2 regions of the Streptomyces sp. NPDC048277 genome follow, and region 1 is predicted to be linked to the other one. Evidence: riboswitches for the same ligand, from Rfam matches in the RefSeq annotation. Region 1 holds a riboswitch; the other holds the start of a gene.
What was found. A riboswitch is a leader RNA that binds a small molecule or an ion and turns the genes downstream of it on or off. The one in region 1 is predicted to bind thiamine pyrophosphate.
Positions count from the first base shown of each region.

Region 2: linked by a shared signal. The riboswitch ahead of AB0D85_RS27215 (thiamine ABC transporter substrate-binding protein) and the one ahead of thiC (phosphomethylpyrimidine synthase ThiC) in region 1 are both predicted to bind thiamine pyrophosphate.

Region 1 is NZ_JBEZLQ010000024.1:162,655-166,376, reverse strand. Features, by position in the region: gene AB0D85_RS39150 (YibE/F family protein) at 1-1,546, opposite strand, end outside; TPP riboswitch at 1,618-1,795, shown strand; gene thiC (phosphomethylpyrimidine synthase ThiC) at 1,788-3,608, shown strand; gene AB0D85_RS39140 (hypothetical protein) at 3,670-3,722, opposite strand, start outside.
Region 2 is NZ_JBEZLQ010000013.1:117,563-121,284, reverse strand. Features, by position in the region: gene rlmN (23S rRNA (adenine(2503)-C(2))-methyltransferase RlmN) at 201-1,307, shown strand; TPP riboswitch at 1,332-1,439, shown strand; gene AB0D85_RS27215 (thiamine ABC transporter substrate-binding protein) at 1,512-2,582, shown strand; gene AB0D85_RS27210 (iron ABC transporter permease) at 2,618-3,722, shown strand, end outside.

The DNA.
Region 1 (3,722 bases):
GCCGCCCCCGGCCGCCGCGCGCCGCGGCAGCTCCGGCCTCCACGGGTACGGCCGCCTCCCTGCCGGGCCGGTCGGCCGACACCACCAGGGCGGCCAGCAGGGTGGTGACCGGCACCGAGGCGACCAGGCCGATCGAGCCGACCAGGGTACGTACGACCTCCTCCGCCACCAGCTCGCTGTTGGCGACGGTCGACACGCTGCTCTGCGCGATCGAGAAGAGCAGCAGCAGCGGCAGTGCGGCGCCGGCGTAGGCCAGCACGAGGGTGTTGACGACGGAGGCGATGTGGTCGCGGCCGATGCGGATGCCGGCCCGGTACAGCCCGCGCCAGCCCATGGTCGGGTTGGCCTCGTGCAGTTCCCAGACGGCCGATGTCTGGGTCACCGTCACGTCGTCCAGGACGCCCAGCGAGCCGATGATGACGCCGGCCAGCAGCAGACCGCTCATGTCGATCGACGGGTACAGGCCGTGGATCAGGCCGGTGCTGTCGTCGGTGTTGCCGGTGAGCGCGGCCCAGTCGATGAACTCCGAGCCGAGGACGCCGATCAGGCACAGCGAGACCAGCGTGCCGAGCACCGCCACCGAGGTCCGGGCCGACAGCCCGTGGCACATGTACAGGGCGATGAGCATGATGGCGCTCGACCCGACCACCGCCACCAGCAGCGGGTTCGAGCCCTGCAGGACCGCGGGCAGGATGAACAGGGTCAGCACCAGGAAGCTCACGGCCAGCGCGACCAGCGCCATGACACCGCGCAGCCGGCCCACCACCACGACGGCGAGTGCGAAGATCCCGGCCAGCAGCGCCATCGGGAACTTCCGGTTCACGTCGGTGACGGAGTACTGCAGGTCCTTCGGCGCCGAGGGCTCGTAGGCGGCCACGACCTTCTCGCCCTGGTGCAACTGCCGTGACTGGTCGGGCTGCACGATCTCGGTGAACGTACGGCCCTTGTCCTTGCCGGTGTCGACGCGGACCGTGGCCTTCTTGCAGGTGCCGCCGTCCTCCTGCTGCGAGGAACCGCTCTGGGCGGTGGAGGTGTCGCCGATCGAGCCGCTCCCGGAGGCGTTGACCGACTTGCAGCTGAGCGAGACGACCTTGGTGACCGTCGCCTGCTGCGTCTGGCGGTCGAAGCCGACACCGGTGCGTTCGTGCGGCGGGGCGCCGCCCGGCCACAGCACCACCATGCCGACCACGACCGCGGCGGTGAAAGGGATGAGGATCGCCGCGATGACCTTGCGCAGGTGCTTCGAGACAGGCGTGGCGGGACCGTGGCTGTGGCTGTGCGAGTGACCGTGCCCGCCGCCGGACGCAGAGCCGGTCTGACCGGTGCCCTGGCCGGGTGAATGGCCGTGGGCATGGCCGTTGTCGCGGCTGTGGACATGGCCGCTGTCGTGGCCTTGGGCGGACCCGTGGTCGTGCTGCGGGCCCTGCCCGTGGTTGTGTCCGTCACCGGCACCATGGCCCCCGTGGCCGGGTCCGCCGCCCCGCGTGGCGCCGTTGCCGCGCCCTGGCTCGGGGGGTGGATAGGGGTGCTGCTGTGTCGAGGTCACCGCCCGATCATCGCAAGAACGGCAGGGGCCCTCTGTTCACCGCGCCCGAATTGACGCTAGCGTGGAGGCACCTTTGCACACGCGGGAGCTCGGAGCACCGGGCTGAGAGGGCGCTGACCTCCGTATTCGCGATGTTTCACGTGGAACGAGTGATGTTTCACATGAAACGCCGCCCGACGGAAGCCGCTGCGTCGACCGCTGAACCTGTTACCGGGTAATGCCGGCGTAGGGAGTAGGTCTCATGACCAACAAGGACGTACGCACGCCTGCCTTCAGTCAGGACGAAGCCCCCATCACGGGTGAAACGTCCCAGGAGGTCGGGAAGTCCATCGGCTGGCACAAGGGGTATGTCGAGGGCTCGCGCCCCGACCTGCGGGTGCCGGTCCGTCAGGTGCATCTCACCAACGGGCAGTCGGTCACGCTCTACGACACCTCCGGCCCGTACACCGATCCGCTCGTCGAGACCGACGTCCGCCGGGGCCTGCCGCCGCTGCGGGACAACTGGATCATCGCCCGTGGCGACACCGCCGAGTACGCGGGCCGGCCCGTCCGCCCCGAGGACGACGGGATCAAGCACACCTCGCCGCGCGGCGGTCTGCGCAACCTGGACGCGGTCTTCCCGGGCCGCCCGCGCCAGCCGCGCCGCAGCCGTGACGGCGAGGCGGTCACACAGCTCGCGTACGCCCGCCGGGGCGAGATCACCCCGGAGATGGAGTACGTGGCCGTCCGCGAGAACGTCTCCCCCGAGGTGGTCCGCGAGGAGATCGCGGCGGGACGGGCCGTGCTGCCGGCCAACGTCAACCACCCGGAGATCGAGCCGATGATCATCGGCAAGCGGTTCCTGGTGAAGGTCAACGCCAACATCGGCAACTCGGCGGTGACCTCCTCCATCGAGGAGGAGGTCGAGAAGATGACCTGGGCGACCCGCTGGGGCGCCGACACGGTCATGGACCTGTCCACCGGCCGTAACATCCACACCACCCGAGAGTGGGTGCTGCGCAACTCCCCCGTCCCCATCGGCACGGTGCCGCTCTACCAGGCGCTGGAGAAGGTCGACGGCAGGGCCGAGGAGCTGACCTGGGAGATCTACAAGGACACGGTCGTCGAACAGGCCGAACAGGGCGTGGACTACATGACCGTCCACGCGGGCGTGCGCCTGCCGTACGTCCCGCTCACCGCCAACCGCAAGACCGGCATCGTCTCGCGGGGCGGTTCGATCATGGCGGCCTGGTGCCTCGCGCACCACAAGGAATCGTTCCTGTACGAGAACTTCGAGGAACTCTGCGAGATCCTCGCCGCCTACGACGTCACGTACTCCCTGGGCGACGGCCTGCGCCCCGGCTCCATCGCGGACGCCAACGACGAGGCCCAGTTCGCGGAACTGCGGACGCTCGGGGAACTCAACCGGATCGCGAAGCGTTTCAACGTTCAGACCATGATCGAGGGCCCGGGCCATGTCCCGATGCACAAGATCAAGGAGAACATCGACCTTCAGCAGGAGATCTGCGATGAAGCTCCGTTCTATACGCTCGGCCCGCTGACCACGGACGTCGCGCCGGCGTACGACCACATCACCTCCGGCATCGGTGCCGCGATGATCGCCTGGTGGGGCACGGCGATGCTCTGCTACGTCACGCCCAAGGAGCACCTGGGCCTGCCCAACCGGGACGACGTCAAGACCGGCGTCATCACCTACAAGATCGCCGCCCACGCGGCCGATCTCGCCAAGGGCCACCCGGGTGCACAGGAGTGGGACGACGCACTGTCCGACGCCCGCTTCGAGTTCCGGTGGGAGGACCAGTTCAACCTCGCCCTGGACCCGGACACGGCCCGCGCGTTCCACGACGAGACGCTTCCGGCGGAGCCGGCCAAGACGGCGCACTTCTGCTCGATGTGCGGACCGAAGTTCTGCTCGATGAAGATCAGCCAGAGCATCACCGAGCGGTTCGGCGGTACGGCGGCTGACGGAGCGTCGCCCGAGGCGGTCGCGGAGGGGATGCTCCAGAAGTCCAAGGAGTTCGCGGCCGCGGGCAACCGGGTCTATCTGCCGATCGCGGACTGACCGCCGTCCGGGAAAGTGCGGGTGTCCGGCCTGCGCCCCCTGGCCGGGGGCGCAAGCCGGGCTATTCCGGCTGGTGTTCCGGGCCTCCGTAGTCCGGGCTGGTGTAGTCCGGGC
Region 2 (3,722 bases), on a different contig from region 1:
GCGGGTGAAGGACAGCTTGGCGAGCAGCTTGGCGATCATGATGCACTCCTCTCACCTGTCTTCAGCGCCAAACGCCACAAATGCCATATTGCCACATATTCCGCATATGTGATACGGCTCGGGGCCGGATTCGATCAACGACAGCCGGAGCGCGCCACGGCCCCGGGTCACCCGATTGGATCTGCGACACTGGTAGGGCTATGCCTAAGCCCGGAGAACTCACCTTTGTCGCCCCGCGCGGAGCCAAGAAGCCGCCGCGGCACCTCGCCGACCTCACGCCCGCCGAGCGCAAGGACGCGGTGGCCGAGATCGGCGAGAAGCCGTTCCGCGCCAAGCAGCTCTCGCAGCACTACTTCGCGCGGTACGCGCACGAACCCGAGCAGTGGACGGACATCCCGGCCGGCTCCCGGGACAGGCTGCGCGACGCGCTGTTCCCGGAGCTGATGACCGTCGTACGGCATCTGTCGACGGACGAGGGCACCACCCGCAAGACGCTGTGGCGGCTGTTCGACGGCACGCTCGTCGAGTCGGTGCTGATGCGCTACCCGGACCGGGTGACCATGTGCATCAGCTCGCAGGCGGGCTGCGGGATGAACTGCCCGTTCTGTGCGACCGGACAGGCGGGGCTGGACCGGAATCTGTCCACCGCCGAGATCGTGCACCAGATCGTGGACGGGATGCGGGCGCTCAGGGACGGGGACGTCCCCGGCGGTCCCGCCCGGCTCTCCAACATCGTCTTCATGGGCATGGGCGAGCCGCTCGCCAACTACAAGCGGGTCGTCACCGCCATCCGGGCCCTGACCGACCCCGCGCCCGACGGACTCGGCCTCTCGCAGCGCGGGATCACCGTCTCGACCGTCGGACTCGTCCCGGCCATCCACCGGTTCGCCGACGAGGGCCTCAAGTGCCGGCTCGCGATCTCCCTGCACGCCCCCGACGACGAGCTCCGCGACACCCTCGTCCCGGTCAACACCCGGTGGAAGGTGCGCGAGGTCCTCGACGCCGGGTTCGAGTACGTCGAGAAGAGCGGGCGGCGGCTCAGCATCGAGTACGCGCTCATCCGCGACATCAACGACCAGGCGTGGCGCGGCGACCGGCTGGGCCGCCTGCTCCGGGGCAAGCCCGTGCACGTCAACCTCATCCCGCTGAACCCGACTCCGGGGTCGAAGTGGACCGCCTCGCGGCCCGAGGACGAGAAGGCGTTCATCGAGGCGATCGCGGCGCACGGGGTGCCCGTCACCGTCCGGGACACTCGTGGCCAGGAGATCGACGGCGCCTGTGGTCAGCTCGCGGCCACCGAGAGGTAATCTGAGGGCCGTACTCACATCTTCATATTCCGACAGGGGAGCGCCACAGCGCTGAGAGTGCGGCAATCGGGCCGCAGACCCTCTGAACCTCGCCCAGGTCATTCTGGGTAGGAAGTTCGGTCATCACTCAAGCTGTTGCGCCCTGCCCGCACACCGCGGGCAGGGCCGCGTCTCCTTCTGGCCAACCCCAGGAGGACAACACCAGTGCACACCAAGAGCTTCGTGGCCGCGGCCGTAGGGCTAGGCCTCGTCACGCTGTCCGCGTGCGGGTCGTCCGACGGCTCCCAGGCCGACTCGAAGACCATCACCCTGGTCAGCCATGACTCATGGGCCGTCTCCAAGAACGTGCTCCAGGACTTCGAGAAGCAGTCCGGCTACAAGGTGAACGTCCTCAAGGACGGCGACGCCGGACAGGCCGTCAACAAGGCGATCCTCACCAAGGACAACCCGCAGGGCGACGTCTTCTTCGGCGTCGACAACACCCTGCTGTCCAGGGCCCTCGACAACGGCCTCTTCCAGCCGTACGAGGCGAAGGGGCTCGCCCGGGTCGGCACGGAGTACCAGCTCGACGCCGCCGAGCACCGGGTCACGCCCATCGACTACGGCGACATCTGCGTCAACTACGACAAGGCGTACTTCACCGAGCACAAGCTGACCCCGCCGACGTCGTACGCGGATCTCGTCAAGCCGCAGTACAAGAACCTCCTCGTCACCGAGAACGCCGCCACCTCCTCGCCGGGGCTGGGATTCCTGCTCGGCTCCGCCGCCCGGTACGGGGACAGCGGCTGGCAGGACTACTGGAAGAAGCTCAAGGCCAACGGCGTCAAGGTCGTCGACGGCTGGGAGCAGGCCTACAACGAGGAGTTCTCCGGCTCGGCCGGCGGCAGGAAGGCCAAGGGGGACCGGCCGCTCGTCGTGTCGTACGCCTCCTCCCCGCCCGCCGAGGTGATCTACGGCGACCCGAAGCCCAGCACCGCGCCCACCGGTGTCGCGACCGGCACCTGCTTCCGGCAGATCGAGTTCGCCGGGCTGCTGAGCAACGCGAAGAACACCAAGGGCGGCAAGGAACTCATCGACTTCCTGGTCTCCAAGGAGTTCCAGGAGGACATGCCGCTGAACATGTTCGTGTACCCGGTGGTCAAGGGGGCGAGCGTGCCCGCCGAGTTCACGAAGTACGGTCCCGCCGCGAAGGACCCCGAGACCATGGCGCCCGAGAAGATCGCCGCCAACCGTGACCAGTGGGTCAAGACGTGGACGTCACTCGTACTGAAGTAGCCGGCAGGCGCGGGAGCGCGGCGCGGCTCGGTCTGATGGCCGTGCCCGTCGCGTTCTTCGGTGTCTTCTTCGCCTGGCCGGTCGCGGCGATCGTCACGCGCGGGCTGAAGGTCGACGGCGTGTGGCAGTTCGGGCGGATCGCCGATGTCGTCGGCCAGTCCGACATCCGGCACGTGCTGTGGTTCACCACCTGGCAGGCGCTCGCCTCCACCGCGCTCACCCTGCTGGTAGCGCTGCCCGCCGCCTATGCGTTCGCCCGCCTCGACTTCCCGGGCAAGCAGGTGCTGCGGGCCGTGGTGACGGTTCCCTTCGTCCTGCCGACGGTCGTGGTGGGGACCGCCTTCCTCGCGCTCGTCGGGCGGGGCGGACTGCTGGACGAATGGTGGGGCGTACGCCTCGACACCACCGTCTGGGCCATCCTGCTGGCGCATGTCTTCTTCAACTACGCGGTCGTCGTACGGACCGTGGGCGGCCTGTGGTCCCAGTTGGACCCGCGGCAGGAGGAGGCCGCCCGGATGCTGGGCGCCTCGCCGCTGGGCGCCTGGCGCAAGGTGACCCTGCCCGCCCTCGCGCCCGCGGTGGCCGCCGCCGCGCTGATGGTCTTCCTGTTCACCTTCACCTCCTTCGGTGTGGTGCAGATCCTCGGCGGCCCCACCTTCTCCACCCTCGAAGTGGAGATCTACCGGCAGACCTCCGAGATCTTCGACCTCGCCACGGCCGCCGTCCTCACGATCGTGCAGTTCGTGGCGGTCGGCGCGATCCTCGCCGTGCACGCGTGGACGGTACGGCGGCGGGAGAGCGCGCTGCGCCTGGTCGCCCCGGAAGTGACCGCACGCCGGCCGCGCGGGGCCGGGCAGTGGGCGCTGCTCGGCGGGGTCCTCGCCACGGTCGCCGTACTCCTCGTCCTGCCGCTGGCCGTGCTGGTACGGCGGTCGCTCGACGGGGGCTTCGGGTACTACCGGGCGCTGGGCGACGCCGACGGCGGGACCTTCCTGGTCGCGCCGATCGAGTCGGTCGTCAACTCCCTGCAGTACGCCGTCGCCGCGACCGCGATCGCCGTGGTGATCGGCGGGCTCGCCGCCGCCGCGCTGGCCCGCCGGGACGCGGGACGGCTGGTACGGGGCTTCGACGCGCTGCTGA